3 regions of the Paenibacillus sp. FSL H7-0703 genome follow, and region 3 is predicted to be linked to each of the others. Evidence: riboswitches for the same ligand, from Rfam matches in the RefSeq annotation. Region 3 holds a riboswitch; each other region holds the start of a gene.
The links. Region 3 has a riboswitch for glycine ahead of gcvT (glycine cleavage system aminomethyltransferase GcvT). Riboswitches for the same ligand answer to the same signal wherever they lie in the genome.
Positions count from the first base shown of each region.

Region 1: it holds a riboswitch for glycine, as region 3 does, so the genes downstream of both, sdaAB (L-serine ammonia-lyase, iron-sulfur-dependent subunit beta) here and gcvT (glycine cleavage system aminomethyltransferase GcvT) in region 3, are expected to answer to the same signal.
Region 2: it holds a riboswitch for glycine, as region 3 does, so the genes downstream of both, MHB46_RS20710 (alanine/glycine:cation symporter family protein) here and gcvT (glycine cleavage system aminomethyltransferase GcvT) in region 3, are expected to answer to the same signal.

Region 1 is NZ_JBBOPF010000001.1:2,801,202-2,804,978, reverse strand. It holds gene MHB46_RS12265 (Ig-like domain-containing protein) at 1-351, shown strand, start outside; gene sdaAA (L-serine ammonia-lyase, iron-sulfur-dependent, subunit alpha) at 425-1,324, opposite strand; gene sdaAB (L-serine ammonia-lyase, iron-sulfur-dependent subunit beta) at 1,314-2,003, opposite strand; glycine riboswitch at 2,215-2,330, opposite strand; gene MHB46_RS12250 (DUF6359 domain-containing protein) at 2,546-3,777, shown strand, end outside.
Region 2 is NZ_JBBOPF010000001.1:4,631,218-4,634,994, forward strand. It holds gene MHB46_RS20705 (glycoside hydrolase family 1 protein) at 94-1,551, shown strand; glycine riboswitch at 1,720-1,796, shown strand; glycine riboswitch at 1,815-1,909, shown strand; gene MHB46_RS20710 (alanine/glycine:cation symporter family protein) at 2,069-3,487, shown strand; gene MHB46_RS20715 (iron-containing alcohol dehydrogenase) at 3,545-3,777, opposite strand, start outside.
Region 3 is NZ_JBBOPF010000001.1:4,868,030-4,871,806, reverse strand. It holds gene MHB46_RS21950 (PTS mannitol transporter subunit IICB) at 1-43, opposite strand, end outside; gene gcvH (glycine cleavage system protein GcvH) at 421-819, opposite strand; glycine riboswitch at 1,215-1,313, shown strand; gene gcvT (glycine cleavage system aminomethyltransferase GcvT) at 1,490-2,590, shown strand; gene gcvPA (aminomethyl-transferring glycine dehydrogenase subunit GcvPA) at 2,717-3,777, shown strand, end outside.

The DNA.
Region 1 (3,777 bases), 2.1 Mb from region 3:
ACTGTTAAAAAGGGTCAGGTTACCGCAGTCAGCTACGGTAAAACTAACATTCAGGCGAAATTTGGCGGGAAGGTAATCAGCGTACCTGTGGATGTTGATACGCTTAAATACCTGCAAACAGACGAAGTCGCATTGAATTTGAAGGCAGGACAGCTGGCTAAGGTTACGGCTACAGCCACGTATAAGGATGAGTCGGAGAAGGATGTCTCCAAACCGGCTGTCTGGTCCTCGTCCAGAATTATTGTTGCGACCGTCAAAGACGGTAACATTAAGGCACAGGGCAAGGGCAAAGCTGTAATTACTGTGAAATATGCAGGTAAAATGACGAAGGTACAGGTAAGCGTTCAGTAAAACAAGAGAGCAAGCATACGTCCAAGGACGATAGGCTTGCTCTTTTTATTTTAAGGAGGCTACCGCTTATAAATTATGACTTATCTTTCTTGGTCGGTGTGTTGCGTGTAAGTGATTCGGTCAAACGCTTGCCAGTCGGCGTCTGGGCCAACCCGCCTTTGGCGGTCTCGCGGTGCTTCGACGGCATCGCACTGCCGACTTCAAGCATGACGTCAATGACTTCGTCAGACGGAATAGCGCTGCGCACACCCGCCAAAGCCATGTCCGCTGCGGCAAGCGCAGTCACGGCTCCCAGCCCGTTGCGCACGATGCACGGAATCTCCACGAGTCCGGCGACGGGGTCGCAAATCAGGCCGAGCGTGTTCTTAAGAGCGAGGCCCACGGCGTGAACAGCCTGTTCAGGCGTACCACCGCGCAGCTCGACCATAGCGCCAGCGGCCATCCCGATAGCTGAGCCAATCTCAGCCTGACAGCCTCCTTCCGCGCCAGAAATGAAGGAGTTGTTGGCGATCACGTAGCCAATGGCCCCAGCGGCGAACAGGCCGTTCACCATATGCTCATCATCCCAGCCGAACCGCTCCTGCGCACTGATGAACACACCTGGGATAACCCCACATGAGCCTGCGGTAGGCGTGGCGACAATGCGACCCATGGATGCATTAACCTCCGACACGGAGAGGGCATAAGCCATGGCGAGCGCGGAGGCATCACCGGAGCAGGTTTCCCCTGCCCGCAGATACTCGGCTAGGCGCTTGCCGTCACCGCCCGTCAATCCACTGCGGGATACGGTGTCTTGTGTCTGACCGCGATGAACGGCTTCCTTCATGACTTCATAATAATCAGACATTTGGCGAAAGATTTCTTCCTCCGTTGTATTCGTTTCCTGTACCTGCTCTTGAATCATCAAGCGGCCAATCGTGGTGGATTCTTCAGCGCATAAAGCGCTGATCTCATGCAGATGGCTAAACCGCATCGGATTCAGCTCCTTTTTTCAAATTAATCATCTTAATTTCATACATATGAGGTAAAGAACGCAGTTCCGCAATCAGTTCAGCTGGAGCAGGACTGTCCGTTTCAATGGCGGTGAGTGCTTCACCATCCCGGCCCTTGCGATCTACGTGCATATAGGCAATGTTAATGTGGGCCGCGCCCAGAGCTGAAGTTATCGCGCCCAATGTACCGGGCTTATCCGAGTGGAGAAGCACCAGCGTAGGCAGCTCCCCGGTCAGATTGACCCGGAATTCGTTCAGTTGCTGGACATGGATGCTGCCGCCGCCGATGGAGGAGCCCAACAGTGTACGCTGATCCTCGCCCTTCCACAGCTCGAAACGGACAGTGTTCGGATGAGGCGCGGGGAGTCCGCTGACGGCGAATTCCACGGCCATCCCGGCTTGTTCGGCCCATTGCTCGGCATCGGGAATCCGGTGATCGTCCGTATCGTAATTAAGCAGTCCTGCGATGAGCGCCAGATCTGTACCGTGTCCTTTATACGTATCGGCAAAGGAGCCGTATAATGTCATGCGGGCACGGTCAGGCTGCGCTCCGAGCCAGTGCCGGGCAACGCGTGCGAGTCGCACCGCACCTGCGGTGTGTGAACTGGAAGGTCCGGTCATGGCCGGGCCGATAATAGAAAATACATCTTTGAAACGCATGGTGTGACCCCCTGTATGTTCTAATACCATACTATATGGTATTTCCGCGTCTTTGCGCGGTTATGACGGTTCCTAATGCTGACGCACAATGTGAGCACAAAAAAGGACAGGATAAGGAAGTTTCCCTTATCTCTGTCCTCGTTACCTGAGAGTTTCGTGCGGTGTTCTTACCGCCTTACCCCTTGGGTGGCTTGCGCTCTCTCCAGAGTTGCGTCAGATGACGATACATGGACCTGAGAGATTATCCGCCAGCCGGGTGCTGGCGTCTTGCTCCTTCGGTGCCGCCAGAGTGTAGGCTCCCTGGACAGACTCTCCCGTCATCTTCATTCGCGTATACCGTTCTACATGTCTTCCTTAGGGTAATGTATGCCGTGCTCGGTGTCAATCACAGGGTTCAATTTTTACATAAACAGGTGCGTTTCCAATAAAAAAGATTAAAATTTACATAATTATGGATGAAATCAGGAAGGAATTAGAAGATTGGCGGCTAATCTGATAAAGGACAAGTACATTTATGGAAAACATAGGAGGGATATTGACGTATGGTAAAAGGCTTGCGGTTCACAGGTTCACGCTTAAAAGGGATGCTGCATCTAGCAGCAATCGTATCACTGCTGATCGGGATCTTCGTTCCATTCGGTCAGGTCAAGGCAGAGGGAGCATTGACAGTAGCCGAAGCACTTCAGGGCCAAAGCAGTGGAGGTACGGTGACGGTGGAAGGCTACATCGTCGGACATGCTACCGGATCGAAAACGGCTAACTTTTCTTCTCCGTTCGCGAATGATTTTAACGTACTGATTGCCGATCAGGCAAATGAACGTAATACGTCTAATCTATTGGATGTACAGCTGACTTCAGCGTACAGAGGGCAATTTGGGCTGTCAGGCCATCCTGAGCTGATCGGCAGCAAAATTCGTGTGACGGGTACACTCGGCGCCTACAATAATTTTGGTGGAGTGAAAAGTCCAAGCGATGTTGAACTGGTGAGCGGAAGCGAGCCGGGGGAACCAGGTGAACCTAAACCTGGCAACCCGGGTCAACCCGGTACTACATTGCCGGATGGAAAAGGCAAAAAGGTGCTGTTCGATAATACGCACGCACAGACCGCTGGAGCAGCAGATTGGGTCATTGAAGGCGCCTTCTCCGACTTTGCCAATGGACTGCGTAATGTAGGCTTTACGGTAGACCAATTGAATCGTCCCATTCCTTTTACTTATGGAGAGCAGGCCATAACATATGACAAACTGCGCCAATATGATGTGTTCATTATTGGTGAAGCGAATGTTGCCTTTAAGGCATCCGAGCAGGCTGCTCTGCTGCAATACGTGAATAACGGGGGGAGCGTCTTCTTCATCTCCGATCATTATAATGCGGACCGTAACAAAAACCGTTGGGATTCCTCCGAAGTTATGAATGGCTACCGTCGTGGAGCCTATACTAATCCGGCCAAAGGCATGACTGCAGAAGAAGCAGCATCACCGGCGATGCAAGGATTAACAAGCTCCGATTGGCTGGCGACCAACTTTGGTGTTCGTTTCCGTTATAATGCGCTTGGTGACGTGAATGCTACTGACATTGTAGCCGCAGATCAATCTTTCGGTATTACCAAGGGTGTGCGCTCGATTGCAATGCATGCAGGATCTACGCTGGCTATTATTGATCCAACCAAGGCTAAAGGCATTGCTTATATCCCTTCAGGCACGAAAAAATGGGGGAATGCTGTAGACCAGGGAGTTTATAACGGCGGGGGCCGTGCAGAAGGGCCTTATGCCGC
Region 2 (3,777 bases), 240 kb from region 3:
CGGTTATCGTTAGGTATTGATTCATATTTGCAGCACTTGATGGGATGACTTGACCAAAGTAAAAATCTTAAATACGGAAAGAGGTTTTATACTATGACGAAGACGCTAAAAGGGTTTCCGAAAAACTTCTTGTGGGGCGGGGCAACCGCAGCCAACCAATTGGAAGGCGCTTTTGACGTAGATGGAAAAGGATTGTCCAGCGCAGACATGGTTGCCTATGTACCCAAAGCAGAGCGCAAGAACGATCACGCTATAGAGATTTCGTCCGAACGACTCGAAGACATTTTGGCAGGCAAAGTCAATGCACGTTTTCCAAAGCGTGAAGGTGTAGACTTTTACCACCATTACAAAGAAGATATTGCATTGTTCGCTGAAATGGGCTTTAAAGTATTTCGTATGTCCATCCACTGGTCGCGGATTTTCCCGAATGGCTATGATGCCGAGCCGAATGAAGCAGGATTGCAATTCTACGACAATGTATTTGATGAGCTGCGCAAGTATAATATTGAGCCCTTGGTAACATTGTCGCATTATGAAACACCGCTAGGTCTGACTCAGAAGTATAATGGCTGGCTGGGACGTGAAGTCATACAGCATTACGTAAATTATGCCGAAACGGTGTTTACACGCTATAAGGATAAAGTAAAATACTGGCTGACCTTTAATGAAATCAATGTAATGACCATGAGCCCGTTCACCGGTGGCGGTGTGGTTATTGACCGTGTAGAAAACAAACAACAAGCGATATATCAAGCATTGCATCATCAATTTGTAGCTAGTGCACTGGCGACCAAACGGGGACATGAGATCATCCCGGGCGCTCAGATCGGCTGTATGCTGGCACGTATGGAAAGCTATCCACATACGTGTAACCCAGAGGATATACTGAAAGCCCAGCATGAAAATCAGATGAACCTGTTCTTTACGGATGTGCATGCCCGTGGGGAATATTCCAACTACATGAATCGTTATTTTGAAGAAAATAATGTTGTAATACACACAGAACCAGGCGATGCCGAAATATTGAAAAATAATACGGTTGATTTTATCTCATTCAGCTACTATATGACCTTGACCGTATCTGCAGGTCCAGAAGGTGAGAAAGCAGCAGGAAACCTGATTGGTGGCGTGAAAAATCCGTATCTGCAGTCCTCCGACTGGGGCTGGCAGATCGATCCGATCGGCCTGCGTGTTACGCTGAATACGTTTTATGACCGCTATAAAAAGCCGCTGTTCATCGTGGAAAATGGTTTGGGTGCGTATGATAAGGTGGAAGAAGACGGCTCTGTGCATGACACGTATCGCATTGATTACTTGCGTCAGCATATTGCCCAAATGAAGGAAGCGATTGCCGACGGTGTTGATCTGATTGGTTACACCAGCTGGGGCCCTATCGACCTTGTGAGCATGTCTACTTCCGAAATGTCCAAGCGCTACGGATTTATTTACGTCGATCTGGATGATGACGGTAACGGAACGCTCAAACGCTCCAAAAAGGACTCTTTTAACTGGTATAAAAATGTGATAGCAACCAATGGTGAAGAATTGTAATTTCATATCATCTCGGGCGGGTATAGCAGAGGACATCCTAAGGATGCAATCTGCTGTACCCGCTTTTTTGATAGACACAATAATAATATTTCAGAGGGCTTCACAAACTTTTCACTTGTAATAAGCTGAAAGTTTTCTGTATAATGAATAAAAATTTCATATGTCTGGTTGATGTTTGCGGGAGATGGAACGAAGGTTCCGACCGAAGGGGCAAAACTCTCAGGTGCTTAGGCTGATTACAGCAACAAGCGGGGACCGTAAACGGACAGAACTCTGGAGAGACCCTTAATTGGGCGCCGAAGGTGCACCGCAGAGAACATCTGCTTAAACTCTCAGGCAAAAGGACAGAGACGCGAATAACCTGTGACAGGGAATGCCCTAGGCTTTTTTATGAGCTATTAGAGGTAGAAACCTGCACAAGATGGTTGTATTTTTTCGTGCCTTTAACCTCTCCAGGAGTCGAATCAGCGGATTTGACTCTTTTTTGTTTTCTAATATGCTGGAGGAGCGGGTTGAAATGAATTTGGTACATGTGTTAGAAGCGATTAGTAGCTGGATATGGGGGGCGCCTCTCATCATTCTTGTCATGGGAACGGGGTTATGGCTGACCATACGTTTGAAGATGCTGCAGGTATTCCGCCTGCCCCTAGCGATCAAGCTGATCGGTAAAGCCCCGAATGAAGGCAGCGGGGATGTAAGTAGTTTTGCGGCTTTGAGTACAGCGTTGGCGGCTACAGTTGGCACAGGAAGTATTGTCGGCGTAGCAACAGCCATTAAGCTGGGCGGGCCGGGTGCCTTGTTCTGGATGGTCGTTGCCGCCTTTTTTGGGATGGCGACAAAATATGCGGAAGGTGTACTTGCGGTAAAATACCGGGTGAAAGATCGGAATGGACAATTTTCCGGCGGCCCGATGTATTATATTGAGAAAGGTCTTGGACGCCGTTTTAAACCGCTGGCGATGCTGTTTGCTTTTTCGGGCATGCTGGTAGCGTTGTTCGGGATTGGAACGTTTCCGCAGGTCAAAGCGATTGTATCTTCGACCGAGAACAGCTTTGGCGTTCCGCCTATTGTAACGGCACTGATTATTGCGATCCTTACAGGACTGGTTACCATTGGAGGACTCAAAAGCATTGCCAAGGTATCGACGAAGGTCGTTCCTTTTAAAACAGGCTTGTACGTACTGATCTGTCTCATCGTACTGATTCGGTTTGCTGACCAACTTCCTGCCGCAATCGCGCTGGTGCTTCATTCGGCATTTTCAACTACATCTGCAACGGGCGGATTTGCCGGAGCTACGATTATGCTGGCGATGCGAAGTGGGGTAGCCAGAGGTATTTTTGCCAATGAGGCCGGATTGGGGAGCGCACCGATTGCAGCCGCAGCTGCTAAAACCAAATGGCCTGCGGAGCAAGGGCTAATTTCCATGACAGGCGTGTTTATTGATACGATGGTTATTTGTGTGATGACCGGATTGACGCTGCTGGTTAGCGGTGTGTGGAGCGGGCCTACCGATGCGGGCCTGATGACTCAGCAAGCATTTTCCAGCGCATTCCCGCTGGGGGCAGAACTGCTCACAATTATTCTGATTATGTTCGCGTTCACCACCATGCTCGGCTGGAACTATTACGGGGAACGCTGTGTTGAATACTTGCTTGGGGTCAAGTGGATTAAGCCATACCGTTATCTGTTCATTCTACTCGTTGCCGGGGGCGCGTTCATTAAACTGGATGCGATTTGGCTGCTGGCAGATATCTTTAACGCAATGATGGCTTTCCCGAACCTGATTGCACTGCTCGGCTTATCAGGAATTGTAGTTGCAGAAACCCGAACCTATATGGATTCTCTGAATTCTAGTAAGAAAAAGGGCATTCTTGCAGGTGCCAGTGTAGGGGCAGCTATTCAAGTAGAAGAAAAGGGACACACGGTTAATTCATAAATTCCAAAAGGGAGTGCCCTCAGCCATCACAGGCTTGAGGACACTCCCTTTTGAATGTTATAACGATGCACGCAAAATAGCTAAAATATCTTCTTGATTTAGCTTTTTATAATTACCAAAGCCTCCGTATTCCATTTCACGGGCTGCAATGTTTGCGATTTTTTCCAATTGCTCATCATTAATATTGTAATCGGCCAGGGTGGAAGGGGCACCGAGACTTGTCCAGAATGCACTAAGACGGTCAATACCTTCCAAGGCGATTTCTCTATCTGTTTTACCTACGGTGTCTA
Region 3 (3,777 bases):
GAGTGCCTCCTTTTGAACTTGGCTTTGCGTCCAATGTACTCATATTCAAATCCTCCTTGTAGGTAAGCATCACTACCTTTTCTTAAAATTCATACTAAATGACAGCGCTATCTTCATCAACGAAATGAAAACGTACTTTCGTCATGAACGTTGATGACAACATTTAAATTTAAATTATCCGAGAAGGTATTAGACCTGCATAATTCTTCTTAATATGACCTGTAGCTATAGAAATTAGTCGAAAAACCGTGCTGGTTTATATATGATTCTTACTATAGGGACAACCCTCTACATCAGAATAAAACACGTAATTACGTCTGAAAAAAGACAAAAAATAGCCGCTATGTCAAATCATAGCGACTGTTGTATACAAAAATCGAGCAGACAAATAACACTCTTATTCCATACTACATTGCTCCATTACTGCTCATCGGAAATCAACTGCTCGTATTGATCCGCAGACAGTAGCTTGCCCAATGCTTCCTCCACATCTTTACCCATCTCTACTTCGATCATCCAACCTTTTTCATAGGGAGATTCATTCACTAGCTCAGGCGTACCTTCCAGCGCTTCATTCACTTTTAATACGGTTCCCGTCACCGGAGCAAAAAGGTCGGATACCGTCTTCACCGATTCAATCGTACCGATCTCCGCTCCCTGCTCAATCGTTACTCCCGCCTCCGGTAATTCTACAAAAACAATATCACCCAGTTGATGCTGTGCAAAGTCTGTAATACCAATCCGCACCGTTCCATTCTCTGTGCGCTGAACCCACTCATGTTCGTCTGTATACCAAAGTTGCTGCTTTACTTCACCCATCCTGTTCCCCTCGCTTCCATATGAATAAAATCGCTTTTGCTCACCTGTATTAGACAGGTTAAGATTATGACAACAGGAACACTCATGTCAATAATACTAACAAAAATACTTCATATGACCTCATATGGCGTACTATATAAAAATATGATAACTTATAACAAACGCTTACATATCCTTATTTATATATTAAATGTTTTTTCTATTGTTTTTGATGACATTTTTATTGACATTTCGAATGAATTTGCGTATTAATGGGTTATAGCAAATGCTTTGGGAAACACCCCGACAACTGCAAACGCGGATGAACGCGGAGGGAGAGACTGCCAAAAAGATTCGCATAGCTGTTGCCGCTTATGAGACATAAGTTGCACGCGAATCGGATCAAGTTGTTATCTGCAAAGCCAGGTAATATACTGTTGATCCCGAAGGTAGCGCCGAAGGAGTAAGCCTGCATTGCAGGTGAATCTCTCAGGCAAAAGGACCTCTGCCGGACGCATCTCTGGAGAGCATTCGCTATTGGAGCGGATCACCCAAGGGGAAACCCGGTACATACCGGGGTAACTTTCTGGTATCAAGGACAGAGCTGAAAAAAGAGTGTAGACTGCCGTCTATACGTTTTTTTCGGCCTGTCTTTTTTGTTTAGCCGATCACACCCGATAGGAGTGGAAAAATGACTAATTTGCGAAAAACACCGCTATATTCGTCCTACGGGACGCAGTCTGGGGTTCGTTGTATTGACTTTGGCGGCTGGGAGCTCCCCGTTCAGTTTAGCGGCATTCAAAAGGAGCATGAGGCCGTCCGGCAACGTGCGGGTTTATTCGATGTATCGCATATGGGCGAATTTTTGGTTGAAGGCAAAGAGGCCGAAGCTTTTCTGCAAAGGGTGACCACGAATGATGTTAGCCAGTTGGAACCAGGTCAGGCACAATATTCACTCCTGTGTTACCCCGATGGAGGGGTAGTAGACGACCTGCTTGTTTACTGCAAAGGGCCGGAGCGCTACATGCTCGTTGTGAACGCCTCTAACATCGATAAGGATTGGGATTGGCTAATTCGCCATATGCCTGCATCCGTTCACATGGAGAATGTGTCTGATGCGATAGCATTGCTGGCGTTGCAAGGACCGGAAGCAGCACGTATTGCCGCAGCCGTGGCAGATACGGACATTACGAATCTGGCATCTTTCCGCTTCCATGAGAATGTGCCATTGTTCGGAGCAAAAGCACTCGTCTCACGAACCGGATATACGGGTGAAGACGGTTTTGAATTTTACGTACCTGCCGCGGAAGCACCAGCCGTATGGGAGGGTTTGCTTCGTTCCGGTGAGTCGTATGGGCTGATTCCCGCTGGACTTGGTGCTCGGGATACCCTACGCTTTGAGGCACGGTTGCCGCTGTACGGACAGGAGTTATCTGCCACGATTTCACCGCTCGAAGCCGGTCTAGGGTTCTTCGTCAAGCTGAATAAGGGAGATTTTATCGGTAGAGAAGCACTGCAACGTCAGAAAGATCAAGGGATTCCTCGCAAATTGATCGGGCTGGAAATGATGGATCGCGGTATCCCACGCGCCCATTATCCGGTATTCGCAGAAGGTCAACACATCGGTGAGGTCACAACGGGAACTCAGTCGCCCACCTTGAAGCGTAATCTCGGCCTCGCCTTGATAGACAGTCGTTTTAGCGCCCTCTCCACACCGCTGGAGGTTGAGATTCGTGGCAAACGCCTGCGTGCCGAGGTGGTGGCAGCCCCCTTTTATAAACGCCCGCGCTGATCTTAAACTCTCTTCATTTCAATAAAGCAAACATGTCAGATATGAACTTCTGGGTTTTCCATCTCACACTTTTTTATTAGCTAATTTACGATTTAAATTTTGCTTTTCGAAAGGAGCCAAGAACCTATGAAGCAGCATCGTTATCTCCCTATGACTGAACAGGATCAAACCGAAATGCTGCGTGTGGTCGGCGTTTCATCCATCGATGATTTATTCAGTGACATTCCAGAGGCCATTCGATATCAAGGGGAACTTCCTCTTTCTTCTCGGCTCGACGAGAGAGCCTTGACCCGACATTTGGCCGAGCTGGCCGGACACAACGCCAATACAGACACACATGCCAGCTTTCTTGGCGCAGGAATTTATGATCATCATATTCCGTCTGTCATCCAGCACATCACTTCACGCTCGGAATTCTATACAGCCTACACCCCCTATCAGCCGGAAGTAAGCCAAGGCGAGCTACAAGCCATTTTCGAATTTCAGTCGTATATTTGCGAATTGACGGGCATGGCTGTAGCTAATGCCAGCATGTACGACGGAGCGACTGCACTGGCGGAAGCGGGCACACTGTCCGCTGCGGCTACCCGCCGTAAACAGCTTATCGTATCAAGGTCCGTCCATCCGGAGGCACGTCAGGTATTGTCAGCCTATGCACGCGGATTGGATTTGGACATCGTGGAGATCGGCTGTTCGGACGGCGTAACGGATGCTGATGCGTTAGCGGCGGTCGTATCGGAACAGACCGCGGCTGTTTTGGTCCAAAGCCCCAACTTTTTCGGAGCCGTGGAAAACCTGAAGCCGATGGCTGATCTCATCCATGCGCACAAAGGTCTTTTGGTCGTCAGTGCCAACCCACTGGCACTTGGCTTGCTGGAGACACCTGGCAAACAGGGCGCGGATATTGTGGTAGGAGACGCGCAGCCACTTGGCATCTCCTCTTCTCTCGGCGGTCCGACCTGTGGATACTTTGCCGTTTCTCAGGCACATATGCGCCGTATCCCCGGCCGTATTGTGGGTCAGACCACAGACCGCAACGGTAAACGCGGCTTCGTGCTGACCTTGCAAGCGCGGGAACAGCATATCCGCCGCGAAAAGGCCACGTCTAACATTTGCTCCAACCAAGCGTTGCTAGCTTTATCTGCATCTGTATACTTGTCTGTCATGGGTAGACAGGGGATCAAGGA